Linked DNA regions of Ramlibacter pinisoli. The protein of the gene in region 1 interacts with the protein of each later gene in a pairwise test. Links are inferred from orthologs where the notes say so. Each region holds a gene or a part of one and is shown on either strand. Other genes may lie near its edges.

Evidence for each region.
Region 2: the proteins of ribD (region 1) and accC interact in binary tests that used the Escherichia coli proteins (3 or more experiments, as listed by UniProt). The link is inferred for Ramlibacter pinisoli from one-to-one orthologs.

The regions. Positions count from the first base shown.
Region 1 is NZ_WSEL01000003.1:428,450-443,484, forward strand. Bases 4,878-7,814 are described here. They hold ribD (bifunctional diaminohydroxyphosphoribosylaminopyrimidine deaminase/5-amino-6-(5-phosphoribosylamino)uracil reductase RibD), read left to right. Parts: upstream 4,878-5,762; coding sequence 5,763-6,866; downstream 6,867-7,814. Other genes in these bases: GON04_RS03235 (GspH/FimT family pseudopilin), read right to left, coding at 4,878-5,201; GON04_RS03240 (type IV pilin protein), read right to left, coding at 5,210-5,647; GON04_RS03250 (riboflavin synthase), read left to right, coding at 7,045-7,674; ribBA (bifunctional 3,4-dihydroxy-2-butanone-4-phosphate synthase/GTP cyclohydrolase II), read left to right, coding at 7,671-7,814. In the rest of the region: GON04_RS03215 (PilC/PilY family type IV pilus protein), read right to left, coding at 1-2,461; GON04_RS03220 (PilX N-terminal domain-containing pilus assembly protein), read right to left, coding at 2,496-3,032; GON04_RS03225 (PilW family protein), read right to left, coding at 3,029-4,135; type IV pilus modification protein PilV, read right to left, coding at 4,141-4,722; more of GON04_RS03235, read right to left, coding at 4,722-4,877; more of ribBA, read left to right, coding at 7,815-8,798; ribH (6,7-dimethyl-8-ribityllumazine synthase), read left to right, coding at 8,807-9,271; transcription antitermination factor NusB, read left to right, coding at 9,268-9,801; GON04_RS03270 (pyridoxal phosphate-dependent aminotransferase), read left to right, coding at 9,798-10,982; GON04_RS03275 (YbgC/FadM family acyl-CoA thioesterase), read left to right, coding at 11,006-11,383; protein TolQ, read left to right, coding at 11,380-12,090; GON04_RS03285 (biopolymer transporter ExbD), read left to right, coding at 12,092-12,517; cell envelope integrity protein TolA, read left to right, coding at 12,523-13,407; GON04_RS03295 (alpha/beta hydrolase), read right to left, coding at 13,429-14,244; dnaE (DNA polymerase III subunit alpha), read right to left, coding at 14,279-15,035. UniProt on the Escherichia coli protein: Converts 2,5-diamino-6-(ribosylamino)-4(3h)-pyrimidinone 5'-phosphate into 5-amino-6-(ribosylamino)-2,4(1h,3h)-pyrimidinedione 5'-phosphate.
Region 2 is NZ_WSEL01000009.1:1,842,850-1,857,869, reverse strand. What follows is about bases 768-3,689. They hold accC (acetyl-CoA carboxylase biotin carboxylase subunit), read left to right. Parts: upstream 768-1,514; coding sequence 1,515-2,864; downstream 2,865-3,689. Other genes in these bases: prmA (50S ribosomal protein L11 methyltransferase), read left to right, coding at 2,881-3,689; accB (acetyl-CoA carboxylase biotin carboxyl carrier protein), read left to right, coding at 1,044-1,493; GON04_RS23275 (TlpA disulfide reductase family protein), read left to right, coding at 768-914. Outside these bases: GON04_RS23280 (hypothetical protein), read left to right, coding at 1-379; more of GON04_RS23275, read left to right, coding at 366-767; more of prmA, read left to right, coding at 3,690-3,765; GON04_RS23255 (DUF3426 domain-containing protein), read left to right, coding at 3,809-4,846; GON04_RS23250 (carbohydrate kinase family protein), read left to right, coding at 4,878-5,774; GON04_RS23245 (SDR family oxidoreductase), read right to left, coding at 5,788-6,555; GON04_RS23240 (MBL fold metallo-hydrolase), read left to right, coding at 6,685-8,139; GON04_RS23235 (branched-chain amino acid ABC transporter permease), read right to left, coding at 8,146-9,087; GON04_RS23230 (branched-chain amino acid ABC transporter permease), read right to left, coding at 9,174-10,058; GON04_RS23225 (ABC transporter substrate-binding protein), read right to left, coding at 10,124-11,323; GON04_RS23220 (ABC transporter ATP-binding protein), read right to left, coding at 11,354-12,058; GON04_RS23215 (ABC transporter ATP-binding protein), read right to left, coding at 12,144-12,938; fused isobutyryl-CoA mutase/GTPase IcmF, read right to left, coding at 13,093-15,020. UniProt on the Escherichia coli protein: This protein is a component of the acetyl coenzyme A carboxylase complex; first, biotin carboxylase catalyzes the carboxylation of the carrier protein and then the transcarboxylase transfers the carboxyl group to form malonyl-CoA.

The DNA.
Region 1 (15,035 bases):
TGACGGCCTGCGTGCCGGTCGACCTCGTGACGGTCGGGCTGGTATTCAGGTTGGTGTTGGTGTTGCCCGTTGCGCTGATGCGGAACTGCGTCGGACCGACATAGGTGATGCTGTAGGTCCCGTCCACCGTCTTGGTATTGGCGATCGTGACCGTCTGGCCGTCATGCAGTAGGTGGTTGGCGCCGGTCGTGACGGTGTAGACGGCGACCTGGTTGTTACCGCTCTGGCCGTTCGTGGAATATTGCGTCAGGCTGGCGATCGGGGTGGCGTTCCCGGCGACGTAGGCGGCCGTTCCCGTGGCGGAGAGTCCCGTGGGCAGGGTCAGCGAATAGGAGAACGACAGTCGGTCGGGCGACACCGCGGTGATGACAGCCGAGGAACTGTAGCCGGTGATGTTGTTGCTGAACTGGACCGTGTCGCCGGCGTTGAACGTGTGGGCCGACGACGTCGTGACGGTCACCGTGTCGGTGGCACTGGCGCTGCCGGCGGCCGTGTTCGCGGTGCGCGTGATGCTGGAGACACCGAACGGGTTGCTCCCCTGCTTGCTGACCTGGTAGGTGCCGAGGGCCGGAGTCCTCGGCGTGTCCGGAAGGCCGGTGATGGTGAACGTCGTCGAGCTGTTCACGGTCGTCGCGGTCAGCGTCTGCGTGACGTTGTAGGCGGCCTGGTCCACGTTCTTGACCGTCACGGTCGATCCGACGGTGAACCCGTGGCGGCCCGACGTGGTGACCAGCGCCGTCGTGCCGGTGCGGTAGATGGAGGAAATGCGCACCGAGTTGTCGCTGCCGAACGCATTGGCGGGGATGCCGGCGTTGGCGGTCGAGAACTCGTTGGCTGCCGCGGTCAGGTTGTTGCTGCAGCTGGTCCCGCTCGGGCAGTAGGTGTAGAGGCGGCGCGGGTTGGTGCCGCTGGCCATCGCGCCGGCGAAGGTGGCCGTCAGGTTCTCCTTGCGCAGTTGCTGGGCGACACCGCCCTTTTCGACCACCTCGCCATCGGGCGAGTCGTAGGTGCTGGCCGGGGTGCCCTTGGCGTCGTTGACCCAGAAGCCGCCGGTGGTCGTGTCATCGGGCGCAGTGCTGGTGTCCTTGGTGGTCCAGTAGCTCACGGCGGTGGGGGACAGGAAGCCGGTGCCGGCCGAGCTGATGGCCGGGTTGCCGTTCTTGTCGCCCATCACCAGGTTGCCGCCGGCGCCGGGCACCAGCTTGTATTGCTTCAGGTTGCCCATCCAGCGCGGCAGGCCGTCGGCATCGGGGCGGAACATGCCCAGGAAGATCTGGTTCAGGTAGGTGCCCTGCGCGTTCACCGACACCGGCAGCGAGGCCGACGAGAACACGCTGTTGACCGCCTGGACTTCGTTGAGGATCTTCAGGATGGCCTCGGACAGGCCGGAGGCGTCGCTGGTCTGGAAATACTTGCCGCCGCCATACCTTGCCATGCTCGACAGCAGGGCCGGGTAGTCGGCCTTTCGGCAGGTCGGGCTGGTGATGCCGATGGTGTAGGTGATGACGTTCTGCGTGCCGGTCTGGACATTGCTGCCGGCGTCCTGCTGGAACATCAGCCGGGCCCATTCGTCGGCCCAGTTCGACGACCAGTCGCTCGCGCTGTTGGCGGCCGGCATGCTGGCGGAGCCGCAGGTCGACTGCTCGAAGACGACCGTCGTCGCGATCTTGTTCTTCTGTGCGGTGCTGGCGTTGACCCGCGCATCCGCCATCGAGTAGTTGCTGGTGCCGCCATCGGCGCCGGGCGAGGGATTCTCGGCCGGCGGCGTCTTGTCGGTGTTGGCGATGTAGATGATGAAGTTGCGCTGGCATCCGGCCGACAGCAGGGAGGTGCCGTAGTCGGTGCCCGACATGCCCACCTTGCCGTTGAAGTAGGCCCAGGCCTCCTGCATCGCCGTGCCGGTGGCGGCCGAGTTGACCTTCACGCTGAAGTTGTTGGCGTCGCTGTTGTTGCCCTGGGCGTTCCAGGTCTTGATGAACTCGACGAAGCTGGCCTTGTTCGAGCGGCCGTAGGTCGCGTTCGTGGTCGACGTCATCGGGGTCAGCTTGCGCAGCAGGCAGCCGCCGGAGCCGGAGGCGTTGCACTTCTCGTGGAAGGCCTTGTCGGTGCCGGCGCGGGTGTCTGAACCGTAGCCGTTGCCGTTGCTCACCATCAGGCCGATGTTGACGGACCCGTCGGGCAGCGAGTTGATGGCGTCGACCAGGGCGCACTGCAGCATGCCGGCCGACTTGCTGGCCCCCATCGACGGGGCGGTTGCCGTGCCGGTGTAGGCGGAGCAGCCCGCACCGCTGGCGGTGGCGTCGAAATCGGCGCCGTTGTCCAGGATGAACAGCACGTTGGGCGTGCCCGACGTCCCGCTGTTGTCGACGTAGATGTCGGTGTCCTCCGCGTGCAGCGAGGCGGAGAAGCCCGCCAGCACCAGCGACAGGACGACCAGGAAGGCTTGCATACTTTTTTTCATGACGGCTCCCGCCCGCGGGTTGTGCCCGCAGTGTTCATGGACATTCCACCTGCGCACCGACGCGCACGGAGGCTCCCTGCAGCATCGACACCTGCGCGCCGGACTTGGCGTCGGTCAGCGAGGCGGCCACGTCCCACTGCTGGTCCTTGCAGGCGCTCGGCGTGGTGGTGAGCGTGCCGGACGACGTCACCAGCTTGTCGGTGTCGGTCGCCTCGAAGCACACCTGGTCGTTGGTCTTGGTCGGGTCCAGGTCGCTGGTGGGCACGTTCTTGGTGAAGATGCAGCCGGGCTTGGTAATGGCCACCGTGTAGGTCATGCCGCCGGTGTTGACGGACACCGTGGGCTGGGCGGCGATGGCGCTGATGTCGGTGGCGGCGGCCATCGTGGTGACGGTGCTTTCCAGCGCCACCTGGGCGGCGGCCGAGGCCTCGGTCTCCGCCTGCGCGTTGCCGGCGATCTTCAGGTTGATGTTGCCGAAGCGGATGGCCGAGACGACCAGCAGGCTCAGCACGACGAGCATGACCAGCGCGACGACGAGCGTCATGCCGGACTGGGAATGGCGGCGGTTCACGAGACCCTCCGGGCGCTGGGATTGACCAGGCGGACCGACTGCACGAAGACGTGCCGCTTGTAGCCCTGGTCGGCGGTGGCAGGCGTGACGGTGCCCGCCGTGCCGAGGGGATAGGTCTTGGTGTCGGTGAAGCCGGGCGTCTTGTCGGTGCTGCGCGCCAGCAGGTAGACCTTGGCGGTCATGACGTCGGGCCAGGTGTCCTTGGTCAGCGCCGAACCGCTGACGTCTGTGCCGTCGGGGGAGCCGTTGGCATCGGTGTCGACGCCGTAGTCCACCTGCAGGTTCTCGATGCCTTCGGCGATGGTGACCGTGTTCCAGCTGGCGAGGCCGCCGGCCACCGTGAGCTCGACCATCTTCAGGGTCGGGATCGGGTTGCCACCGTCACCGGCGGCGCAGCTGCCGCCCGATTGCACGCTGCACTGGCTGATGTAATAGATGTGCACCACGACCTTGCGGAAGCTGGCCGGCGTGGTCAGGTCCTTCTTCAGGAGGGGGAAATTGGTGGAGTTGGAGGCCGAGGCGCCGGCATGGAGCCGCGAGTCGAACGACTTGGTGGCCAGCACCAGGCCGGTCTGGACGTACAGCTGGCCGTTCACCATCTTCGCCAGGTCGGGCGCGCCGGCCGTTTCCAGGCTGCTGGTGTCCGGATCGGCGTGGCGGACCACCAGGATGTCGGTGTTGGGCGCCACGTCGCTCAGGCAGGACGCCACCTGGGAGTTGCCGGGCACCGTTCCCGAAGTGACGGGTGTCGTCGTGCTTCCCACGTTGTAGCCCTGCACGTGCAGGGCGATGGCGGACGCGACGTCCGCCTCGGTGGTGCTGCAAGGGTCGGGAAGCGCCGCGGGCGCCGACGGCGCGGTGGTGAGCTCCCCCCAGTAGCCGGCCATCTGCAGGTCGTCGGCCATCGCGCGCACAGCATAGCGGCCGTTCTCGATCAGGCGGCCGGCGCGCTCGACCTCGGCGCGGTTGCTGCTCTGGTCGGCGATCAGCGTCGCGAGCGCGGCGACAATCAGCATGCCGAGCGCGATCGAGACCATGAACTCGATCAGCGTCAGGCCGCGCTGGCCGCGCCGGCGGTTGCCGTGATGGTGGGTGTGTCGCATGGGATTCAGCTCGCGGTGCCCGGCAGGACGGTGACGCTCACGGCCCGGCGCTGGGCGTCGTCGGTGCCGTAGGAGCCGGTGCCGCAGGTGATGCCGGCCGGCGGCGCCCCCGCGGCCTGCACGCCCTGCCACGCCACGCTGACCTGGAACACGCCGGTGGTGGCGTTCTTGGTGATGCAGCCGCGGGCGCCCAGGATGGCGCCGACGCTGTTCGCGCCCGACAGTTCGGCGCTGCCCAGCAGCAGGTTGCGCCACTCGTTCAGGTCGCTCAGGGCCCGGACCTGGCGGGCGTCGGTGTTGGGCAGGGCGCAGCCGGGGGTGGCCGTGAGGACGGCGCTGCTCGTGCCCACCGTGGCGGCCGGGACGTAGCAGTCGGCGGCGGTGGCGTTGGTGCCGATGCGCGCCACCATGTCCTGCACCAGCAGCAGCGCCTGCACGCGCTGGTAGGACTCGAGCTGGGCGCGCTGGCTCTGGACCATGACGCCGATGAGCCCCAGCAGGCCGACCATCAGGATGATGAGCGACACCAGGACCTCGATCAGGGTGGCGCCTTGCTGGCGCCGACGGGCGGCGGTGGGGCATTGCATCAGCAGTTCCTGGAGGTGGTGTTGGGCACTCCGCTCACGTTGATGGACACGCAGCGCACCGAACTGGTGTTGCCGCCGCTGAACTGGAACGTGAGGGTGGAGGCGATGCGGCCGTTGCCCTGGTACACGACGCTGGCCGTGGGATCCGGGGTGGTGGTGACCGTCACGCCGCCGAGCGCCTGCTGGGTGGCCAGGGTGGCCCCCCCGCCGGTCACGGTCCAGCCGGTGGTCCAGCCGGTGCCGACCGGGGCAATGGTCACCGTGGTGTTGCGCTTGATCGCCTCGCTGCGGGCCACCAGCAGCGCGGTGGCGAAATCGGACCCGGCCGTCTTCACGCGCTGGGTCTCCATGAAGTTGCGGAACGACGGGATGCCGATGCCCAGCATCAGGGCGAGCAGGCTCACCACCACCATCAGCTCGATGAGCGTGAAGCCCCGCTGTCGGGGGTGACCGGATGGGAGGGTGGACGGCAGGGTCATGGCGGCTGTCACCAGCAGGTGGTCGAGCCGCCCGAGGCGCCCTTGGCGCCCGCGTTGGTCAGCGTCAGCGTGCCGCAGGTGGCGTCGTTGACCGTCTGCGGCGCCCTGGGGGCGGCGGTGACGGTCCAGGCCGGCGACGTGTCGGAGGTGACGGTGATGGTGTAGTAGCCGGACACGTCGGTGCCCAGGGTGATGCCCAGGCCGGACAGGTCGGTGGAGGAACCCGCCGGGCTCGGGTAGTAGCTGCGCGAATTGAGCATGTACTGCTCCTGGCGGCTGCCCACGTTGTGCATGACGGCCTGCGCCGCGGCGCGCCGGCCCTTGGCCAGGTACTTGGTGTACGAGGGGAACGCCACCGCGGCCAGGATGCCGATGACGGCCACGGTGATCATCAGCTCGATGAGCGTGAAGCCACGCAGCCTGTTCTTCCCCGTGATCCTGGTCATGCCTTCCCCCTCCATTGCGGCAGGCTGAACCATAGCGAGGCCGCGCCGCTGCGCCATCTCCGACCGACGACCGGCACCGCCCGGGGGCCAAGTGGCATCGCCGACAATCGCCCGCATGGACGTTTCGACCCCGATGCGACAGGCGCTCGCCCTGGCCGGACAGGCGGTGGGCCTGACCGAGCCCAATCCGCGCGTCGGCTGCGTGCTGGTGGGAGCCGATGGCGCGGTGCTCGGGCAAGGCCACACCCAGCGCGCCGGCGGCCCGCACGCCGAGATCGTGGCGCTGCGCGACGCCGCCGCGGCCGGGCGCGACGTCCGGGGCGCGACCGCCTACGTCACGCTGGAGCCCTGCTCCCACCACGGCCGCACCGGCCCGTGCTGCGACGCCCTGGTGGCCGCCGGCATCGCCCGCGTCGTGGCCAGCTGCACCGACCCCAATCCGCTGGTGGCGGGCCAAGGCTTCGGGCGCCTGCGCGCCGCCGGCGTGGCCGTCGAGACCGGCGACGGCGGCGCGGCCTCCCGGGAGCTGAACCTGGGGTTCTTCAGCCGGATGGTGCGCGGCACGCCCTGGGTGCGGCTCAAGGTCGCGGCCTCGCTGGACGGAAAGACCGCGCTGGACGATGGCCGCAGCCAGTGGATCACCGGCGAGGCGGCCCGCGCCGACGGCCACGCCTGGCGGGCGCGGGCGACGGCGGTGCTCACGGGCATCGGCACCGTGCTGCAGGACGACCCCCGGCTCGACGTGCGGCTGGCGCCGGCCGAGCGCCAACCCGACCTCGCCGTGGTCGACAGCCGCCTGGAGCTGCCCCCGACGGCGCGCCTGTTCCTGCCCGGGCGCCGGCTGTGGGTCTACACCGCGCAGCCCGATGCGGCGCGCCGCGCGGAACTGGAGGCCCGGGGCGCCGAGGTGATCGCCCTGCCCGGCCCCGGTGGCAAGGTCGACCTGGCCGCCATGCTGCGCGACCTGGCCCGCCGCGAAGTCAACGAACTGCACGTGGAGGCCGGCTTCAAGCTCAATGGCTCGCTGGTGCGCGAAGGCCTGGTCGATGAGGTGCTGGCCTACCTGGCCCCCAAGCTGATCGGCCAGGGACAGGGCGTGGCCAGCTTCGGCCCGCTGCCCGCGCTGGACGCCGCTCTTCCCCTGCGCTTCCTGACCACCGACCGCATCGGCGACGACCTGCGCGTCATCGCGCGGGTGGCCGGCCGGGACGTGTTCTGAGGCCGCCGCTGGCTCCCGTCCGCAGAACCCCCCAAAATTCGCGGAAGTCCCCAAAGACATCCATCCAACGGATTCTTTGGCGCCGTTCGCGCCCTCTGGCGTCTACTGCGTCCGGGTGTCCGCTCCCGCATTCAACCCCGCTCCGGAGCGGCCGACCCGAACCTGCGAAAATGCGCGGATGTTCACCGGAATCATCACCGGCGTGGGGCGCATCGCCGCCGTCCACGACCTCGGGGCCAGTTCCCACCACGGCAAGCGCCTCACGGTCGAGGCGCCCGCGGGCTACCTGGACGACGTGGGCCTGGGGGACAGCATCGCGCTCAACGGCGCCTGCATGACCGTCACCACGCTCGACCCGGCCCGCCGCGTCTTCACTGTCGATGTCTCCGCCGAGTCGCTGGACAAGACCAGCGGCCTGGGCGACACCGGCCCCGTCAACCTGGAGAAGGCACTGCGCGCGCACGACCGCCTGGGCGGCCACATCGTGTCCGGCCACGTCGACGGCATCGGCACCGTGGTGCGCTTCGAGCCGGTGGGCGAGAGCCACGAACTGCGCATCCTCGCGCCGGCCTTCCTGGCCCGGTACCTGGCCTACAAGGGCTCGGTCACCGTCAACGGCGTGAGCCTCACCGTCAACGCCGTGCACGACACGGCACAAGGCTGCGAATTGAGCATCAACCTGATCCCGCACACGGTGGAGAACACCGCGCTGCACGCCCTGCGCACCGGCAGCCGCGTCAACCTCGAGATCGACCTCATCGCCCGCTACGTCGAGCGCATGCTGGCCGGCGCCAAGGTGCCCGCATGAGCCGCGCCACCAGCCCCGTGGCCATCTCGCCGGTGGAGGACATCGTCGCCGACATCCGTGCCGGCCGCATCGTGATCCTGGTCGACGAGGAAGACCGCGAGAACGAAGGCGACCTGGTGCTGGCCGCCGACCACGTCACGCCGGAAGCCGTCAACTTCATGGCCCGGTTCGGCCGCGGCCTGATCTGCCTGACCCTCACCCGCGACCGCTGCGAGCGGCTGCGCCTGCCGCCCATGGTGGCGCGCAACGGCACCAAGATGGGCACCGCCTTCACCGTCTCCATCGAGGCCGCCGAGGGCGTCACCACCGGCATCTCGGCGGCCGACCGGGCGCGCACCGTGCAAGCCGCCGTGGCCCGCGAGGCCCGCGCCGAGGACCTGGTGCAGCCCGGGCACATCTTCCCCCTGCAGGCGGTCGACGGCGGGGTGCTCATGCGCGCCGGCCACACCGAGGCCGGCTGCGACCTGGCCGGCATGGCCGGCCTGACGCCCGCCGCCGTCATCTGCGAGATCATGAAGGACGACGGCACCATGGCCCGCCTGCCGGACCTGCAGCTGTTCGCCGCCGAGCATGGCCTGAAGATCGGCACCATCGCCGACCTCATCGAGCATCGCAGCCGCCACGAGTCGCTGATCGAGAAGATCGGCTCGCGGCCCCTGCACACCAGCTTCGGCACCTTCACCGCCCATGCCTGGCGCGACAAGCCCAGCCAGGCCGTGCACCTGGCGCTGGTGGTCGGCCAGTGGCAGCGCGACGACATCGTCCCGGTCCGCGTGCACGAGCCCCTGTCGGTGCTCGACGCGCTGGAGACCGCGCGCCCCATGCACTCCTGGAGCCTCGATGCCAGCTTGCAGCACATCGCCCGCGCCGGCCAGGGCGTGGCCGTGCTGCTGAACTGCGGCGAATCGGCCGACCAGCTGGTCGCGCAGTTCGAAGGAACCGCCCGCGCCTCGCAGGCGCCCGAGCGCGGCCGCATGGACCTGCGCACCTACGGCGTCGGCGCGCAGATCCTGCGCGAGTGCGGCGTGCACCGCATGACCCTGCTGGGCACGCCGCGGCGGCTCCCCAGCATGGCGGGCTACGGCCTGGAAATCGCCGGCCACCTGGCCCCCACTTCCCACTGAGGACATCCATGTTCGGAGCAGAGAAAGGCAAGGCCGACCGGCTGGACGGCAAGGGCCTGTCCATCGGGGTCGTGCAGGCCCGGTTCAACGAATCCATCACCGACGCCCTGGCGCTGGCCTGCAAGTCGGAGCTGGTGCGCCTGGGCGTCGAGCCCGGCAGCATCGAGCACGTGCTGGTGCCCGGCGCGCTGGAGATCCCGCTGGCGCTGCAGGCGATGGCCGAGAAGGGTGGCTACGACGCCCTCATCGCCCTGGGCTGCGTGATCCGCGGCGAGACCTACCACTTTGAGCTGGTGGCCAACGAATCAGCCGCCGGTGTCACGCGCATCGCGCTCGACTACCAGCTGCCGGTGGCCAACGTCATTCTGACGACGGAGAACCTCGAGCAGGCCGTCGCCCGCCAGACCGACAAGGGCGTCGACGCCGCACGTGTCGTGGTCGAGATGGCCAACCTGCTGGAGCGCCTCGGATGAGCGACGAGCACCCCACCACCCCGCCCCGGCTGCCGGCCAAGGCCCCGGGCCGCACCGCCACCGGCGCCCGCAAGGCATCGGCCAAGTCGGCGCGCAGCCGGTCGCGCGAGTTCGCACTGCAGGCGCTCTACCAGCACATGGTGGGCGGCAACGACGTTGACGCCATCGACCGGTTCACCCGCGACCTGGCCGGCTTCCACAAGGCCGACTCGGTGCACTACGACGCCCTGCTGCACGGCTGCATCGAGCAGGCCGCCGCCCTCGACGCCCTGATCGTGCCGCTGCTGGACCGCAAGCTGGCCGAGATCTCGCCCATCGAGCACGCCGTCATGTGGATCGGCGCCTGGGAGTTCCAGCATGCCGCCGACGTGCCCTGGCGCGTGGTGCTCAACGAATGCATCGAGCTGGCCAAGGAGTTCGGCGGCACCGACGGCCACAAGTACGTCAACGCGGTGCTCAATGGCCTGGCGCCGCAACTGCGGCCCACCGAGGTCGAAGCCGACAAGGCCAGCGGAAAGGCGCGCGGATGAGGATCGCCCGGCGCGCCGAGAGGATCGAGCCGTTCTACGTCATGGAGGTGGCCAAGGCCGCCGCCCGGCTGGCCCGCGACGTCGCCCGCAGCGACCGGCCGATGGTGTTCCTCAACATCGGCGAGCCGGACTTCACGGCGCCGCCGCTGGTGCGGGAAGCAGCCGAACGCGCCGTGCGCGGCGGCGCCACGCAGTACACCCACGCCGTCGGACTGGAGCCGCTGCGGGCCGCCATCAGCGGCTGGTACCGGCAGCGCTTCGGGCTCGACGTCCCGGCACGGCGCATCGTGGTGACGGCCGGCGCGTCGGCGGCCCTCCAGCTGGCGTGCCTGGCGCTCATCGAGGCCGGCGACGAAGTCCTGATGCCCGACCCCAGCTATCCCTGCAACCGGCATTTCGTCAGCGCGGCCGAGGGCACGGCGGTGCTGGTGCCCACGACGGCGGCCGACCGGTTCCAGCTGTCGGCGGCGCAGGTGGAGACCCACTGGGGCCCGCGCACCCGCGGCGTGCTGCTGGCCTCGCCGTCCAACCCCACCGGCACGTCCATCGACCCGCAGGAGCTGCGCCGCATCCTGGACGTGGTGCGGGCCCGCGGCGGCATCGCCATCACCGACGAGATCTACCTGGGCCTGTCGCACGACGACCGCTACGGCCAGTCGGCCCTGGCGCTGGACGACCAGGTCATCAGCATCAACAGCTTCTCCAAGTACTTCAACATGACCGGCTGGCGCCTGGGCTGGATGGTCATGCCCGAGGAGCTGGTGCCCGTGGTGGAGCGATTGGCGCAGAACCTCTTCATCTGCGCCAGCACGGTCGCCCAGCACGCCGCCCTGGCCTGCTTCGAGCCCGACAGCATCGCCGAGTACGAGCGCCGCCGGGCCGCCTTCAAGGAGCGGCGCGACTGGTTCATCCCGGCCCTGGAGTCGGTCGGCCTGCCGGTGCCCGTGATGCCCGACGGCGCCTTCTATGCCTGGGCCGACTGCTCGGCCTGGTGCGACCGGCTCGGTTTGCCCGGCAGCTGGGAGCTGGCCTTCGAGATCATGGACAAGGCGCACGTCGCCGTGACGCCCGGGCGCGACTTCGGCACCGCCGACACGCACCGGTTCATCCGCTTCTCCACCGCGAGCAGCCTGGAGCACCTGCACGAGGCGGTGCGGCGGCTGCGCGCCATGGCCCCCTGATGGCGTTCGCGTTCCCGGTCCGCATCTACTGGGAAGACACCGATGCCGGCGGCATCGTCTTCTACGCCAACTACCTGAAGTTCTTCGAGCGCGCCCGCACCGAATGGCTGCGCTCGCTGGGCATCGAGCAGCGCCGGCTGCGCGAGACCACCGGGGGCATGTTCATCGTCGCCGACACCGCGCTGCGTTATCTGCAGCCAGCCCGGCTGGACGACGAACTTCTGGTCACGGCCGCGCTCCAAGAGGCAGGCCGGGCCACCCTGACCCTGTCGCAGCAAGCCCTGCGCCAGCCCGGCGGCGAGCTCCTCGCCGAAGGAACCATCCGCATCGGCTGGGTCGACGCTTCCACGCTGAGGCCTGCCAGAATCCCATCCATGATCCTCGAGACCCTGAACCGATGAACCAAGACCTGTCGATCCTGCAACTGGTACTGGGAGCCAGCTGGGTCGTCCAGCTCGTCATGCTGCTGCTGGTGGGCGTTTCCATTGCCAGCTGGGCCGCCATCTTCGGCAAGCTGTTCGCCCTCAAGCGCGTGCGGTCGCTCAACGATGCGTTCGAGCGCGACTTCTGGTCCGGCACCAGCCTCAACGAGCTGTTTTCGGCGGCGGCCCAGAACGCCAAGCGCGCCGGCCCCATGGAACGCATCTTCGCCAGCGGCATGCGCGAGTACCAGAAGCTGCGTGAACGCCGCATCCAGGACCCCGCCACCCTGCTCGACGGCGCCCGCCGCGCCATGCGGGCCAGCTACCAGCGCGAGGTCGACGCGGTCGAGTCGCACCTGTCGTTCCTGGCCTCGGTCGGCTCCGTGTCGCCCTACGTCGGGCTGTTCGGCACCGTCTGGGGGATCATGCATGCGTTCACCGGGCTGGCCAGCCTGCAGCAGGTGACGCTGGCGACCGTGGCTCCCGGCATCGCCGAGGCGCTGGTCGCCACCGCGATCGGCCTGTTCGCTGCCATTCCCGCCGTCGTCGCCTACAACCGCTTCGCGCGCGACATCGACCGGGTGGCCATCAAGCTGGAGACCTTCATCGAGGAGTTCTCCAACATCCTGCAGCGCAACTCTAGCTCCGGCACCATGACGACGACCGTTGCCGCCTCGAGGCTCTGACATGCCCGCCGTCGCCGCCCGCGGCCGAGGCCGCCGCACCATCAACGAGATCAACATGGTCCCGTTCATCGACGTCATGCTGGTGCTGCTGATCATCTTCATGGTCACGGCCCCGCTCATCACGCCCAGCCTCATCGACCTGCCCAGCGTGGGCAAGGCCAACCGCCAGCCCGACCAGAAGTTCGAGGTGGTGATCGGCAAGGACGAGAAGCTGGTGCTCAAGGCCGGCGACCAGTCCAAGTCGATTGGCCCGGCCGAGCTCGCCGCGGCGGTGCTCGCCGCCCAGGCCGGCAAGCCGGCCGGCTCCACCGCCGTCGTGATCAGCGCCGACCGCAACGTGAAATACGAGACCGTGGTGCGCGTGATGGACACCCTGCAGCGCGCGGGCGTGCAGCGCGTCGGACTGTCGGTGCAACTGGCCCGCTGATACCCATGTTCCACGCCGCCGCCGGTCGCCCCGAATTCCTGCCGCCGCCCGAGCCCGGGCTGCTTCGGTCGGTCACCCTGGCCCTGCTGGCACACGTGGTCCTGGTGCTGGCGCTCAGCTGGGGCATCCACTGGAAGCGCGACGACAACACGGTCGCCGTCGAGGCCGAGATCTGGTCGGCGGCCGTCCAGCAGGCCGCGCCCAAGCCGGTCGAGACACCGCCCACCCCCAAGGTGGACACCACGCCACCGCCACCGCCGCCCCCCGCGCCCACCCCGCCGCAGCAGCGCGACGCCGAGATCGCGATCGAGCGCGAGAAGGAGCGCCTGGCGCAGGAAAAGGCCCTCCAGCAGGAGCAGGCCCGCAAGGCCGCCGCCGAGGAGGCGGAGCGGCGCGAGGCGGCCGACCGCCGGCGCAAGCAGGAGGAGGCGCGCAAGGAGGAGGCGGCGAAGAAGGCCGCCGAAGAGCGCAAGCGCGCCGAGCAGACCGTGGCGCGCGAGAAGCGCGAGCAGGAAGAGCGCCTGGCCAAGCAGCGCGCCGAGAACCTCAAGCGCATCCAGGGCATGGCCGGCGCCACCGGCGTGCCGGGCTCCGAGGGCCTGGCGCTGCGCTCGTCCGGCCCGTCGGACAGCTACGGTGGCCGCATCCGGGCCAAGGTCCGGCCCAACATCGTGTTCTCCGACGACATCTCCGGCAACCCCAGCGCCGAAGTGCTGGTGCGGCTGGCGCCCGACGGCACCATCGTCGGCACGAAGATCCGCAAGGAGAGCGGCCAGAAGTCCTGGGACGACGCCGTGCTGCGCGCCCTGGCCCGCACCGAGGTGTTCCCCCGCGACGTCGACGGCCGCGTGCCGCCGGAAGTGGTGCTGGTGTTCCGGCCGCGCGACTAGCGAGGCCGGGGCAGTGGCCGTTCAGGACTTGCCGGCATCCAGCGCCAGTATCCACTCCAGCACCTGCGGCAGCGCCGCCTCCGGCACGCTGAAGTGGTCGCCGCCCACCTCGATGGTGCGGGTGAGCGGGTTGGCAGGCAGTCTGTCGACGTAGTAGCGCCGGGCGGCAGGGGTGAAGTTGTCCGCGCTGCCCAGCACCGTTAGCACCGGCACCGTCGCCGGGATGCGCGGCGCCGTGTTCCCCATCTCGGCGTCGCCGGTCGGGTCGAAGTAGGACAGGTAGGCCTTGGCGGTGGTGCGCACCGACAGGGTCCGGCCCTGGTTGTTGTCGTTGAAGCCGGCCTTCTCGTCGCCCTTGCCGGCCGCCACCATCGCGCGCGCCTCGTCCACGCTCTGTCGCACCGACACGAACCTCGGGTTGTCGTAGTACCCGCGCGGGACATGCCCTGGTGCCAGCAGGACCAGCGCCTGCACATCGCCGCCGCGCGCGGCATGGCTCATGGCCGCCGGCACGCCCATGCTGTGCCCCATGGCCACGATGCGCGTGGCGCCCTTCTTGCGCAACTCGGCCGCCAGGCCGGCCATCTCCTGCATCGCCAGGTCCCAGTCGCCATCGATGTAGCGCCGCTTCGACCACGGCATGTCCGTCGCCACGACCAGCAGGCCTGCATCTTCCAGCCTGGACTTCAGCAGCCGCGAGCCGGTCTCCTGCGCGGAACCTGTCTTGCCGTGCAGCAGCAGCACGCCCGTGCCTACAGCCGCCTGGGCCTTGGCCCCGCAGGCCAGCAACACGCCCACGGCGCCCAGCGCCTGCCGGCGATCCAGTCGATCGATCATGCCTGTCCCCTCCTCGCGCCGCGCGGGCGCCACCTCAGTCGTAGACGATCTGCGCCGCCCCGTTGTCGGCCTGCGCCATCCAGCTGGCCAGCGCCGCGTCGGTCGGGAAGAAGCGGGCCTGCTCGCCCAGCTGCAGCTCCGCCGTCGCCGCGTCGCGCCGCAGCGCCAGCCGCACCGGCAGCCCGCGCACCACGTCGCCCTGCTCCGTCTGCTCGCGCCGGGCCGGGAACTCGCGCACCAGGCGTTGGATGTCGGGTGCCTTGCCGTTGACTGCCACGCGCAGGAACTTGCCGAACCGGCAGCGCGCCGTCGCCAGGTCCCAGGCCTGCTGGATCGAGAGCCGGAAGCCGCCGGTGAAGCGGTCCGGCTGCAGCTTGGCCTGCACGATGACCAGCTCGTCGTCCTTGAGCAGGTTGCGGTGGGCGTTGATCACGGCCTCGTCGGCGGTGGCCTCGATGGTGCCGCTCTTGTCGTCCAGCTTGAACAGCGCCAGCTTGCCGCGCTGGCCGTTGATGACGCGGAAGTCGGTGATGATGCCGGCCAGCAGCTGCTGGTCGCGGCTGTCGACCAGGTCGTCGACCTTGGTGCGCACGAAGCGCCGCACCTCCAGCGCCACCTCGTCGAAGAGGTGGCCCGACAGGTAGAAGCCCACCGCCGTCTTCTCGAACGTCAGCCGCTCCTTCACGCCCCAGGGCATGGCCTCCACCAGCGGCGGCTCCTGCGTGCTGGCGGCATGCGAATCGCCCATGTCGAACAGGCCGCCCTGGTGGGCGTTGGCCTCGGCGGCATTG
Region 2 (15,020 bases), on another replicon or contig:
GCTGACCTGGATGGAGCGGCTGGCCGAGTTCAGGCCCCACCTGGCCGGCGCGGTCTGGCATGGAACGGCGACCCGGCTGTCCGACATCTACCTGCAGTTGTTCTGCGATGACTCCAAGTCGGCCGAGATCGCGCTGATCGACAAGGGCGTCGACTACGAGGCCAGGACGGTTCCGGGCTTCCAGGGTGCACCGGTCGAGGCGCTGAGCCTGTCCAGCCGCAGCCCGGAGCTCGGCGAGACCATCGGCGTCCACCTCCTGATCCACGACCACGACGACTTGCGCGGTGCGCTCCGGCGCGATGCGCGGGGTCGGGTTCCGCGCGGGGACATGGCGGCGGTGCGTGCCCTCGTCGACAATGCTGCCCATGTCGACCACTGAATCCACGGCTCCCCTGACGTCCCGGCGCTCCCTTCTCCTGGCGGCCGGTGTCGGTGTCGTGGCCGCGGCCGCGGGGGCCGGCGTCGCGTTCTGGCGCCGCGAGCCGCAGGCCCAAGGGGACGCCTCGGCGCTGTGGGGGCTGACCTTCGACACGCCAGCCGGCCAGCCGTTGACCATGGCGGCCCTGCGCGGCAAGCCGCTCCTGGTCAACTTCTGGGCCACCTGGTGTCCGCCCTGCGTCGAAGAACTCCCCATGCTCGACCGTTTCGCGCGCGAACACGCTGCCAACGGCTGGCAAGTCGTCGGCTTGGCGATCGATCAGCCCAGCGCCGTGCGCAAGTTCCTGGCCGCGACGCCAGTCAGCTTTCCGATCGGGCTGGCGGGGCTCGAGGGCACCGACCTGGGCAAGTCCCTGGGCAATTCGGCCGGTGGGCTGCCCTTCACCGTCGTGCTGAAGCCGGATGGGAAAGTGCGCGAGCGTAGAATGGGGAAGGTCGCCCCGGGCGACCTATCGCGCTGGGCAGCGGCAGCCTGAGACGCGACACGGCTCCCGGCTTTACCTGCCGACGCCCCGACGGGCGCGCTCTTCAGCGAAGAAAAGTAAAAATCGCTGCAAATTGCGGTAAATTCGCCGACCTTAACAAGAAATGCGGCTGGAGCCACCATGGACTTGCGCAAATTGAAGACCCTGATCGACCTGGTCTCGGAGTCGAACGTCTCCGAACTGGAGATCACGGAAGCGGAGGGAAAAGTCCGCATCGTCAAGGGCGGCACGGCCGTCGTGCAGCATGCCGCGGCACCCGTCGCGATGGCACCGGCGATGCCGGCATCGGCCGCGCCGGCGCTCGCGCCGGCCGCGCCCGCCCCGCAGGCACCGACCGGCCATGCCGTCAAGTCGCCGATGGTGGGCACGTTCTACCGCGCGTCCAGCCCGGGCGCGAAGTCGTTCGTCGAGGTCGGCAGCCAGGTCAAGGAAGGCGACACGATCTGCATCATCGAGGCGATGAAGATCCTCAACGAGATCGAGGCCGACAAGTCGGGCACCGTGTCCAAGATCCTGTGCGAGAACGGCCAGGCCGTGGAGTACGGACAGCCCCTGTTCATCATCGAGTGACGATCCGGTAAGCGCTCACTCATGTTCAAGAAGATCCTGATCGCCAACCGCGGCGAGATTGCCCTCCGGGTGCAGCGGGCCTGCCGCGAACTGGGCATCAAGGCCGTGATGGTCTATTCGGAAGCCGACCGCGAGGCCAAGTACGTCAAGCTGGCAGAGGAGGCGGTCTGCATCGGGCCGGCCGCTTCGGCACAGAGCTACCTCAACATGCCGGCCATCATTTCGGCCGCCGAGGTCACCGACGCCGAGGCCATCCACCCCGGCTATGGCTTCCTGTCGGAAAACGCCGATTTCGCCGAGCGGGTGGAAAAGAGCGGCTTCCAGTTCATCGGCCCCACGCCCGAGTCGATCCGCATCATGGGCGACAAGGTGTCGGCCAAGCAGGCCATGATCAAGGCCGGCGTGCCCTGCGTGCCCGGCTCCGAGGGCGAACTGCCGGACGATCCGGCGGTCATCCGGCGCACGGCGCGCACCGTCGGCTACCCCGTCATCATCAAGGCGGCGGGCGGCGGCGGCGGCCGCGGCATGCGCGTGGTGCACACGGAAGCCGCGCTGATCAACGCGGTCCAGATGACCAAGGCGGAGGCGGGCGCCGCCTTTGGCAATCCGGCGGTGTACATGGAGAAGTTCCTCCAGAACCCGCGCCACATCGAGATCCAGATCCTGGCGGACAAGCACCGCAACGCCGTCTACCTGGGCGAGCGCGACTGCTCGATGCAGCGCCGCCACCAGAAGATCATCGAGGAAGCGCCGGCGCCGGGCATCCCGCGCAAGCTGATCGACCGCATCGGCGAGCGCTGCGCGGCGGCCTGCAAGAAGATCGGCTACCGCGGCGCGGGGACGTTCGAGTTCCTGTACGAGAACGGCGAGTTCTACTTCATCGAGATGAACACGCGGGTGCAGGTCGAGCACCCGGTGACCGAACTCGTCACGGGCATCGACATCGTGAAGACGCAGATCATGGTGGCGGCCGGCGAGAAGCTGCCTTTCGTGCAGCGCGACATCGCGCTGCGCGGCCATGCCATCGAGTGCCGCGTCAACGCCGAGGACCCGTACAACTTCACCCCGTCGCCCGGTCGCATCACGCTGTGGCATGCCCCGGGCGGGCCGGGCGTGCGCGTCGATTCGCACGTCTACAACAACTACTTCGTGCCCCCCAACTACGACTCGATGGTCGGCAAGATCATCGTGCACGGCGACACGCGCGACCAGGCGCTGGCACGCATGCGCACCGCGCTGCTGGAGACGGTGGTCGAGGGCATCAACACCAACATCCCGCTGCACCGCGAGCTGATGGTGGACGCCAAGTTCATGCAGGGCGGCACCAACATCCACTACCTGGAGCAGTGGCTGTCGCAGCACAAGCGCTGATCCGGTCCGGGCACCCATGTACGAGTTGCGCCTGCTCTGTGGCGAACACCAGGTCGAGGCGCTGAGCGACGCGCTCGAGGCGCTGGACGCCCTGAGCGTGTCGGTCGAGGACGCCGACGCCCAGACCCCGGCCGAACAGGCCCTGTTCGGCGAGCCCGGCATGCCGCCGCCCAAGGAAGGCTGGCAGCGGTCGCGGGTCCTGGCGCTGTTCCCCACCCGGGAAGCGGCCGAGGAAGCGCAGGTCCTGCTGCAGGCGCAGGACTTCTTCGCCGGTGCGCAGGTCGCCGGCATCGAGGAGGTCGCCGAGCAGGACTGGGTGCGCCTGACGCAGTCGCAATTCGCGCCGGTGGAGATCACGCCCGAGTTCTGGATCGTGCCGACCTGGCACGAACCGCCGGCCCAGGCGACGACGGTCATCCGCCTCGATCCCGGCCTGGCCTTCGGCACGGGCACGCACCCCACCACGCGGATGTGTCTGCGCTGGATCGCGCGCCAGCCGCTGAAGGGACGCACAGTGCTGGATTACGGCTGCGGCTCCGGCATCCTGGCCATCGGTGCCGCCAAGGTGGGCGCCGGCCGGGTCGACGCGGTCGACATCGACGAGGCGGCGGTGCGCTCGACGCTGGACAACGCGCAGGCCAATGGCACCGGGCTGGGCGTCGTCGGCCTGCCCGACGCCGTGCAGGGCCGCTACGACGTGGTGCTGGCCAACATCCTGGCCACGCCGCTGAAGGTGCTGGCGCCGCTGCTGTGCGGGCTGGTCCAGCCGCCGGGCCACCTGGTGCTGGCTGGCATCCTCGAGCGCCAGGCGGAGGAACTGCAGCGCGCGTACGCGCCCTATGCCAGCCTGTCGGTCGCCGACCAGGACGAAGGCTGGATCCTGATGACGGCGCGGCTGTGAGCCGCCCGGGCGCGCGGCGCCGGTTCCCTACAATGCCCGGCTCATGAGCATGATCACCGGCTGCCCGGCCTGCGGAACGATGTTCAGGGTGGTCCCCGACCAACTGAAGATCTCCGAAGGCTGGGTGCGCTGCGGGCACTGCGCGGAGGTGTTCGATGCCGCCGCCCACATGCAGCCGGATGCGGTGCTGCCGGCACAGCCGGTTGCCGCGGCGGCACCCGGGGCCGTGGTCGATGCCGCTCCAGACGCCGAGCGAGCCGCCGTCGCTCACGCGCCGACCACCGAAGCCAGCACGACGGGCCCCGATCAGCAGGCCGACCCGGCGCCGGACCTGCAGACGCATCCGGAGGCGCAGCTGCCGTCCGCCGGCCCGTCGCTCACGCCCTGGCACGCACCGTCCGGCTTCGGCCCGTCGTCCCTGTCCCCCGAGGAGCACGGTTACCTGCCCCTGCACCTGGTGCGGGAGGAGGCCGATGCGGCCGCCGTGGACCTGGACGCGCAGGACGCACTGGATGCACAGGATCACCGCGAGCCGGACGAGGCCGAAGACCTGCCGCTGGAGGACGTGACGTTCGTGCGCGATGCGCGGCGCAAGGCGTTCTGGCGCCGGCCCGCGGTGCGCGTGGCCCTGGTGCTGGGATCGCTGGCGCTGGCCGGCCTGCTGGCGGCGCAGGTCGCCGTCCACGAGCGCGACCGCCTGGCGGCCCTGGACCCGCAGGCGCTGCCGCTGCTCGAGCGGCTGTGCCGGCCACTCGGCTGCCGCGTCGGTCCGCCGCGCCGCATCGAGGCCATCGCCATCGACAGCAGCGGCTTCACCAAGCTGCGGCCGGACACCTATCGCCTGAGCGTCACGCTGAAGAACCAGGCCCAGGCGCCGGTCGCCGTGCCGGCACTGGAACTCACACTCACCGATTCGCAGGACCAGCCGCTGCTGCGCCGCGTGCTCACGCCGGGCGAGCTCGGCGCCCCGGCAGACACCATCGCCGCGGCCGCCGACTGGTCGGCCTCGGTGGCCATCGCCGTCGGCGGTGCCAGCGCGGCACGCGTGGCCGGCTACCGGCTGCTGGCCTTCTATCCCTGATCCATCCCACCTTCACCACGAGACTTCTTCCATGGCAGCCGTCATCTGCGGGTCGCTTGCGTTCGACACCATCATGAACTTCGAGGGCCGCTTCTCGCAGCAGATCCTGCCCGACCAGCTCCACATCCTGAACGTCTCGTTCCTGGTGCCGCAACTGCGGCGCGACTTCGGCGGCTGCGCGGGCAACATCGCCTACAGCCTCAAGCTGCTGGGCGGCACGCCGCTGCCGATGGCGACCGTGGGCACCGATGGCGCGGGCTACCTCGATCGCCTGCGCGAGCTGTCCATCAGCACCGAGTTCGTCCGCCAGGTGGAAGGCACCTACACGGCGCAGGCGATGATCATGACCGACCTGGACAACAACCAGATCACGGCCTTCCATCCCGGCGCGATGATGCAGGCACACGTCACCCACATCGCCGCGCGGCCCGACATCAAGCTCGGCATCATCTCTCCCGACGGCCGCGATGCCATGCTGCAGCATGCCGAGCAGTTCGCGGCGGCCGGCATCCCGTTCGTGTTCGATCCGGGCCAGGGCCTGCCGATGTTCGACGGCCGCGAGCTGGCGGCCTTCATCGACCAGGCCAGCTGGGTCACCGTCAACGACTACGAGGGCAAGATGCTGATGGAGCGCACCGGCTGGGACGCGGCCGGGATCTCGCGCAAGGTGCGCGGCCTCGTCGTCACGCTCGGCGGCGAGGGGTGCGACGTCTGGGTGGACGGCGAGAAGACGCACGTGCCGGCGGTGAAGGCCGCGGCCGTCGTCGATCCCACCGGTTGCGGCGATGCCTGGCGCGGCGCGCTGCTGCACGGCCTGGAGCAGGGCTGGCCGCTGGCACGCTGCGCCGAACTGGGCAACCGCGTCGGCGCGGTGAAGATCGCCAGCCGCGGCCCGCAGAACTGGCGCTTCGACCAGCCAGCCGCCTGAGCGGCGGCGGCGCTCAGCCGCGCGCGTTCGTCACGCCGCCGTCGACCACCAGCGTGTCGCCGACGACGTAGTCGCCGGCCCGGGACGCCAGGAACACGGCGGCCCCGGCCATGTCCTCGGGCTGGCCGATGCGGCCGACCGGCACCCGCCGCGCCACGTCCTCGCCATGGTCGCGCGCATCCTTGTTCATCTCGGAGGCGAACGGCCCGGGGGCGATGCCGCTCACCACGATGTTGTCCTGCGCCAGCCGCAGGGCCAGCCGGCGCGTCAGGTGGATCAGGCCGGCCTTGCTGGCGGCATAGGAGTAGGTCTCCCACTGGTTCACCGAGATGCCGTCGATCGACGCGATGTTGATCACCTTGGCCGGCCGCGTGCGCGCGGCAGCCTTCAGCTGGGCGTGCAGGGCCTGGGTGAGGAAGAAGGGCGTCTTCAGGTTCAAGTCCAGCACCTTGTCCCAGCCCTTCTCGGGGAAGGTGTCGAAGGCTTCTCCCCAGGCGGCGCCGGCGTTGTTGACCAGGATGTCGAGCGCGGGCTCGCGGCTCGCGATCTCGGCGGCCAGGGCGCGCGCCGCCTCCACCGTGGACACGTCGCAGGGCAGCGAGACGCAGGGGCCGATGGCCGACAGCTGCTCGGCCGCCTCGTCGCAGGCCGCAGCCTTGCGCGCCGTGATGTAGACCTTGGCGCCGTGGTGCAGGAAGCCGGCGGCGATCATCCGGCCGATGCCGCGCGAGCCGCCGGTCACCAGGGCCACGCGGCCCTGCAGCGAGAACAGATCCTTCATGGGAGTCTCCGGTTGGGGTGGCGCCAAGTCTGGCGGATGGCAGCTCGGCCGCCAATCACCCGGACGACATCGTGGTCGAACACTCACTAGCATGGGGCCGGGCCGATTGCCCACCCAAAGGAGACGACCATGCGAAGAAGAATCCTGGCCCTCGGGCTTCCCGTCCCGGCCATCGCCGCATTGCTGGCCGCCTGCGCCTCGGCGCCGCCGGATCCGCAGGCGGCGCTGAAACGCGCCGAGGCCGCGATGGGCTCCGCCCAGGTGCGCTCGCTGCAATTCAGCGGCAGCGGCAGCGGCGGCATCTTCGGCCAGGCCTACCGGCCGGGCGATCCCTGGCCGCGCATCACCTATTCCAGTTTCTCGCGGGTCTACGACTACCAGAATGCGGCGTTCCGCGAGGAGTTCGCCCGCACCCGCGCCGAGCCCAACGGCGGCGGTGCCTTGCCGCTGATGGGAACGGGCGAACAGCGCGCCACCGGCCTGTTGCGCGGCACCCAGGCCTGGAACCTGGCTGGCACCACTGCCACCGCCGCGCCCCTGACGGCCGACGGCCGGATCCATGACCTCTGGACGTCGCCCCATGGCGTGCTGCGTGCCGCCCAGCGCAACAACGCCACCACGCGCGTGGAGGGCGGCAAGACGCTGGTGAGCTTCACCGAGCCGAACCGGTTCCGGGCCACTGCCGTCATCGGCGAGAGCGGGCTGGTGGAGCGGGTCGACTCCGTGCAGCCGAATCCGGTGACGGGCGACACGCCGACCGTGACGACCTACGAGGACTACCGGGACTTCGGCGGCGTCAAGTTCCCGGCCCGCATCCGCCAGACCCAGGGTGGGTCGCCGGTGCTGGACCTGCAGGTGACCCAGGTCCAGGCCAACACGGTGCCCGCGATCGAGGTGCCCGCGGCGGTTCCCGGCTTCGTGGAGCGGGCCACCTCCGAGAAGGTGGCCGAGGGCGTGTGGTTCCTGGCCGGCGGCTCGCACAACAGCGTGCTGGTCGAGATGGCCGATCACCTGATCCTGATCGAGAGCCCGCTGTACGACGCCCGCACGCAGGCGGTCCTGACCGCGGCCAAGCAGCTGGTGCCGAACAAGCCGGTCCGGTACGTCATCAACTCGCACCACCATTTCGACCATTCCGGCGGGCTGCGCACGGCGGCCGCGGATGGCGCCACCCTGGTGACCAGCGAGCTGGCCAGGCCCTGGTTCGCGCAGGCATTCGCCACGCCCAACGCCATTGCGCCCGACGCACTGGCCCGCTCCGGCCGGCCGGTCCGCATCGAAGGCGTGTCGGGCAAGCGCACCTTCACGGATGGGACCCGCACCCTGGAAGTGATGATGATCGACGGCAGCGTGCACGCCCAGGGTTTCATGCTCGCCTGGCTGCCGCGCGAGCGCCTGCTGGTGGAAGCCGATGCCTACACGCCGGGCCCTGCCGGTGCGCCGCCGCCGGCGCAGCCGAACGCCAACAACGTGAACATGCTGGACAACGTGGAGCGGCTGCGGCTGGACGTCGACCGCATCCTGCCGCTGCACGGCCGCGTGGTACCGATCGCGGAACTGAGGGCCGCCGCAGGCCGCCGCTGACGCGGTTCAGCCGGCGCGGGCGCGGCGGCGCTCGCGCCAGGCCAGCAGTTCGCCGACCACGCCCTTGCGGAAGGCGAGCACGCACAGCACGAAGATCACGCCGATGATCACCGTCACCCACTCGCCGACCTTGTCGGCCAGCATGTCCTGCAGGGCGATCACGATGCCGCCCCCGAGCACCGGACCGAAGAAGGTGCCCACGCCGCCCAGCAGCGACATCAGGATCACCTCGCCGGACATGGACCAGTGCACGTCGGACAGGGTGGCGAACTTCATCACCAGCGTCTTCATCGAGCCGGCCAGGCCCGCCAGCGAGGCGGACAGGATGAAGGCGAGCAGCTTGTAGCGGTCGACCTCGTAGCCGAGCGAGATGGCGCGCGGCTCGTTCTCGCGGATCATCTTCAGCACCTGGCCGAAGGGCGACGTGACGATGCGCAGGATGCCCAGGAAGCAGGCCAGGAACACGGCCAGCACCACGTAGTACATGACGTGGTCGTCACCCAGCGGCAGCACGCCGAACAGGTTGCCCCGCGCCACGCCCTGCAGGCCGTCCTCGCCGCCGGTGAACGGGGCCTGCAGGCAGACGAAGAACACCATCTGCGACAGGGCCAGCGTGATCATGGCGAAGTAGATGCCCTGGCGCCGGATGGCGACCAGCCCGAACACCAGGCCGAGCAGGGCGGCGAAGACCACCCCGGCCAGCACGCCCAGTTCGGGGGTCCAGCCCTGGACCTTGACGAACCAGCCGGTGACGTAGGCGGCCGTGCCGAAGAAGGCAGCATGGCCGAACGACAGCAGGCCGGTGAAGCCGAGCAGCAGGTTGAACGCGCAGGCGAACAGCGCGAAACACAGCAGCTTCATCACGAAGACCGGGTACAGGCCGATGAACGGCGCCAGCACGGCCAGCGCCAGCAGCGCGAGGTAGGTCAGGCGGACGGTCCTGCTCATGCCGCCGCCGTGGCGGGCGATCGCCGCGTTCGCTGGCTCGATCGGCAGCTCGCCGGCGGTGGTGACCGAGGTGGAGGGTGGGGTCATCAGGCCTCCTTGCCGAACAGGCCGGCGGGTCGCAGCATCAGGACGATGGCCATGATCACGAACACGACGATGTTGGAGGCTTCAGGATAGAACACGCGCGTGAAGCCTTCGACGATGCCCAGTCCGAGGCCGGTGATGACGGAACCCAGGATGGAACCCATGCCGCCGATCACCACGACGGCGAACACGACGATGATGAGGTTGGAGCCCATCAGCGGCGTCACCTGGATCACCGGGGCGGCCAGCACGCCGGCCAGGCCCGCCAGGGCGGCGCCCGCGCCGTAGGTGAGGGACACCATCAGGGGCACGTTGACGCCGAACGCCTGCACCAGCTTGGCGTTCTCGGTGCCCGCGCGCAGGTAGGCACCCAGGCGGGTGCGCTCGATGATGAACCAGGTGGCCAGGCACACCGCCACCGACGCGACCACGACCCAGGCCCGGTAGTTGGGCAGGATCATGAAACCGAGGTTGGTGGCGCCCGCCAGGGCTTCCGGGACGGAATAGGACTGGCCGGAGACGCCATATTCCTTGCGGAAGGCGCCTTCGAGGATGAGGGCGAGGCCGAACGTGAGCAGCAGTCCGTACAGGGGGTCGAGCCCGTACAGCCTCTTGAGGAGCAGTCGCTCGATCACCACGCCGAACGCGCCGACGAGAAGGGGCGCCAGGAGCAGCGCCCACCAGTAGCCCACGCCCCACTTGTCCAGCATGATCCAGGCCGCGAAGGCGCCGACCATGTAGAGGGCCCCGTGCGCGAAGTTCACGATGTCGAGCAGGCCGAAGATGACGGCCAGCCCGAGACTGAGCATCGCGTAGAAGGCGCCGTTGACCAGGCCCAGCATGAGCTGGCCCAGGAAGGCCTGGTGGGGAATGCCGAAGATTTCCATGGCGGCGTGTGCTCGTCTGGAGGTGGGCGGGGGGAGCCCGCCCACCGTCGTTCAGGTTTGCTTCCTTACTTCTTCAGCAGCGAGCACTTCGACTCGGCGGGGGTCGTGAACGCCTGCTCGCCGGGCACCTTGGCCACCAGCTTGTAGTAGTCCCACGGCGTGTTCGACTCCTTGGCCGACTTGACCTGGAACAGGTACATGTCGTGGAGCATGCGGCCGTCGGCGCGGATGGTGCCGTTCTTGTGATAGAAGTCGTTGAACTTCATCCCGCGCAGGGTCGACATCACCTTGTCGGTGTCCGTCGTGCCGGCGGCCTGGACGGCCTTCAGGTAGTTGGTGGTCGCCGAGTAGTCGGCCGCCTGCAGGCTGGACGGCATGCGCTTGTACTTGTCGAAGAAGCGCTTGGCGAACTTGCGCGAATCGTCGTCCTGGTTCCAGTACCAGCTGTCGGCGACCTGCAGGCCTTCGGCGTTGGCGACGCCGATCGAGTGCACGTCGTTGATGAACACCAGCAGGCCGGCCACCTTCATGCTCTTGGTGATGCCGAATTCCTTGGCCGCCTTCATGGCGTTGATGGTGTCGCCGCCGGCGTTGGCCATGGCCAGGATGTCGGCCTTGGAGCCCTGGGCCTGCAGCAGGAAGGACGAGAAGTCGGAGGCGTTCAGCGGGTGCTTGACCGAGCCGACCACGGTGCCGCCGTTGGCCTTGACCACGGTGGTGGCATCGGCTTCCAGCGAGTGGCCGAAGGCGTAGTCGGCGGTCAGGAAGTACCACTTCTTGGCGCCGCCCTTGACCAGCGCGTTGCCGCCCACCTTGGCCAGCGCCACGGTGTCGTAGGCGTAGTGGATGGTGTAGGGCGTGCAGTCCTCGTTGGTCAGGCGGGCGGAGCCGGCGCCGATGGAGATGAAGGGGCGCTTCTTCTCCTTGGCGATGCCCGCCATGGCCAGGTTGGTGCCGGAGCTGGTGCCGCCGATCAGCAGGGCCAGGTTCTGGCTGTCGATCCACTCGCGCGCCTTGGAGGCGGCGACGTCCGCCTTGTTCTGGTGGTCGGCGGTGAGCACCTCGATCGGGCGGTTGAGCACCTTCCCGCCGAAATCCTGCACCGCCCACTTGATCATCTCGGCGCCGGCCGGGCCGTCGATGTCCGCGTACAGGCTGGACATGTCGGTGATGAACCCGATGCGGACCGGGCCGTTGTTCTGCGCCGTCGCGGCCAGGCTGCCCAGGCCCAGGGCCATGGCTGCAACGAGGGTCTTGAACTTCATGGAAGGTCTCCTTGGAAAAAAGCGGTGGCGCTAGACGCCGAGATATTCCTGCAGCATGGACATGTTGTCCCGCAGCTGGTGTTGCGCGAACTCGCGCACGATCTTGCCGTGCTCCATGACGTAGAAGCGGTCGGCCAGGGGGGCGGCGAAGCGGAAGTTCTGCTCGACCAGCACGATGGTGTAGCCCTTGGCCTTGAGCGTGCGGATCATCTCGGCCAGCTTCTGCACGATGACCGGGGCCAGGCCCTCGGAGATCTCGTCCAGCAGCAGCAGCCGCGCCCCGGTGCGCAGGATGCGCGCCACGGCCAGCATCTGCTGTTCGCCCCCCGACAGGCGCGTGCCGGGGCTCGCGGCGCGCTCCTTCAGGTTGGGGAACATGCCGTAGATCTCGGCGACGCTCATGCCGCCGGGGCCCACGCTGGGCGGCAGCAGCAGGTTCTCCTCGGCCGACAGGCTGGCGAAGATGCCCCGTTCCTCGGGGCAGTAGCCCACGCCCAGGCGCGCCACCTTGTGCGGCGGCAATCCGATCGCCTCGCGGCCCTGGATGCGGATCGACCCGGTGCGGCGGCCGGTCAGGCCCACGATGGCACGCATGGTGGTGGTGCGTCCGGCGCCGTTGCGGCCCAGGAGGGAGACCACTTCGCCTTCGCCGACCGACATGTTCACGCCGTGCAGGACGTGCGACTCGCCGTACCAGGCGTTCAGGTTCTCGATGCGCAGGAACTCACTTGCCATCATGCCTCCGGCGAGCCGCCTCCAGGAGGCATGGGCCCCTTCGGGGGCAGTGCAGCGGCGCAGCCGCCAGCGTGGGGGCCGGCATTCAGTGCGCCCCCTGCAGTTCGGCGTCGGCGGCGCCCATGTAGGCCTCGATGACCTGGGGATTGCGCGACACCTCGGCGTAGGGGCCGTCGGCGATGACGGCACCGCGCTGCAGCACCGTGATGCGGTCGGCGATCGACGACACGACGTTCATGTTGTGTTCGACCATCAGGATGGTGCGGCCGGCCGAGACCTTCTTGATCAGCTGCGTGACGCGGCTGACGTCCTCGTGGCCCATGCCCTGGGTGGGCTCGTCGAGCAGCATCAGGTCCGGCTCCAGCGCCATCGTGGTGGCCAGCTCCAGCGCCCGCTTGCGGCCGTAAGGCAGGTTCACGGTGAGCTCGTCGGCGAAGGCGGAGAGGTCGACTTCGCCCAGCAGGGCGCGGGCGCGCTCATGCAGGTGGAACAGCGACCGTTCGGGCTTCCAGAAATGGAACGAGGTGCCGAGGTTGCGCTGCAGGGCGGCGCGCACGTTCTCCAGCACGGTCATGTGCGGGAACACGGCGGAGATCTGGAACGAGCGGACGATGCCGCGGCGGGCGGTCTGCGCCGGCCGCTCGTTGGTGATGTCGCTGCCCAGGTAGGTGATGGTGCCGCGGGTGGGCGGCAGGAACTTGGTCAGCAGGTTGAAGAAGGTCGTCTTGCCGGCGCCGTTGGGGCCGATCAGGGCGTGGATGTCGCCGCGGCGGACCTGCAGGTCCACGCCGTTCACGGCGACGAAGCCCTTGAACTCCTTCGTCAGCCCTTTGGTCTCGAGGATGATCTCCGCTGCCAAGGCACGCACTCCTGTTGGCATGCCCACGGCACGCCCGAAGCCGGGATGCTAGTACCCGTGTTGCAGCGCGGTAGCGGGGAACCCCCTAGGTAATTCTGCGTGGCCCTGCGGTGCCCTGGGGCAAGAGGTCGCCCAGGCTGTCAGGAGCCTGACGATGGGCGGCCCGGAGCACGGGTCACATGTTGCGCCGGTACTGGCCGCCGACCTCGAACAGGGCGTTCGTGATCTGCCCGAGCGAGCACACGCGCACCGCATCCATCAGCACCTCGAACACGTTGCCGTTGTCGATGACGGCCTGCTGCAGGCGCTGCAGCATGGCCGGCGCCGCCGTCGCGTTGCGGGACTGGAAGTCCTGCAGCCGGCGCAGCTGGCCCAGCTTCTCGTCCTCGGTCGAGCGGGCCAGCTCCAGCTTCTCCAGCACGGTGTCGCCGTGCGGGTTGCGGAAGGTGTTGACGCCGACGATGGGCAACTCGCCGGTGTGCTTGAGCATCTCGTAGTGCATGCTCTCGTCCTGGATCTTGCCGCGCTGGTAGCCCGTCTCCATCGCGCCCAGCACGCCACCGCGTTCGGCGATGCGCTCGAACTCGGCCAGGACGGCCTCCTCGACCAGTTCGGTCAGCTCTTCCATGATGAAGGCGCCCTGGTTGGGGTTCTCGTTCTTGGCCAGCCCCCACTCCCGGTTGATGATGAGCTGGATGGCCATGGCGCGCCGCACGCTGTCCTCGGTGGGCGTGGTGATGGCCTCGTCGAACGCGTTGGTGTGCAGCGAATTGCAGTTGTCGTAGATGGCGATCAGCGCCTGCAGGGTGGTGCGGATGTCGTTGAACTGGATCTCCTGCGCGTGCAGGCTGCGCCCCGACGTCTGGATGTGGTACTTGAGCTTCTGGCTGCGCTCGTTGGCGCCGTACTTGTCCTTCATCGCCACCGCCCAGATGCGCCGCGCCACGCGCCCCATCACGGTGTACTCCGGGTCCATGCCGTTGGAGAAGAAGAACGACAGGTTGGGGGCGAAGTCGTCGATGTGCATCCCGCGGGCGAGGTAGGCCTCGACCAGCGTGAACCCGTTGGACAGCGTGAACGCCAGCTGGCTGATGGGGTTGGCCCCGGCCTCCGCGATGTGGTAGCCGGAGATGGACACCGAATAGAAGTTGCGCACGTTGTGGTGCACGAAGTACTGGGCGATGTCGCCCATCACCTTGAGGCTGAACTCGGTCGAGAAGATGCAGGTGTTCTGCCCCTGGTCTTCCTTGAGGATGTCGGCCTGCACCGTGCCGCGCACGTTGGCCAGCACCCATTCGCGCACCTTGGCGGCCTCGGTGGCGGTGGGCTCGCGGCCGTTGTCGGTGCGGAACTTCTCCAGCTGCTGGTCGATGGCCGTGTTCATGAACATGGCCAGGATGGTCGGCGCCGGGCCGTTGATGGTCATCGACACCGAGGTGCTGGGGCTGCACAGGTCGAACCCGGAGTACAGCACTTCCATGTCCTCCAGCGTCGCGATGGACACGCCGGAGTTGCCGACCTTGCCGTAGATGTCGGGGCGCTCGGCCGGGTCGTTGCCGTACAGCGTGACCGAGTCGAAGGCGGTCGACAGGCGCTTGGCCGGCATGCCCTCGGAGAGCAGCTTGAAGCGGCGGTTGGTGCGGAAGGCGTCACCCTCGCCCGCGAACATGCGGGTCGGGTCCTCGTTCTCTCGCTTGAAGGCGAAGGTGCCGGCGGTGTACGGAAAGCTGCCGGGCACGTTGTCCAGCATCAGCCACTTCAGGATCTCGCCGTGGTCCTCGTAGGCCGGCAGGGCCACCTTGCGGATGGTGGTGCCGGAGAGGGACTTGGTGGTGAGCGCGGTGCGGATTTCCTTGTCGCGGATCTTCACCACGTATTCGTCGCCGGCGTAGGCCCGCTGCATGTCGGGCCACTGCTGCAGCAGGTGCAGCGCATCGCGGTCCATCCGGGCCTTGCGCTTGCCCGCCAGGTCGAGGGCGGCCTCGGCGGCCGGCGCCCGCTCCGGCTTGTCGACCTTGAGCATGCGCGCCGCTTCCTGCAGCTGCTGGATCTCGCGGGCCAGGCGGGCCTGCTCGCGGGCGCGCTTCTTGTACCCGCGCACCG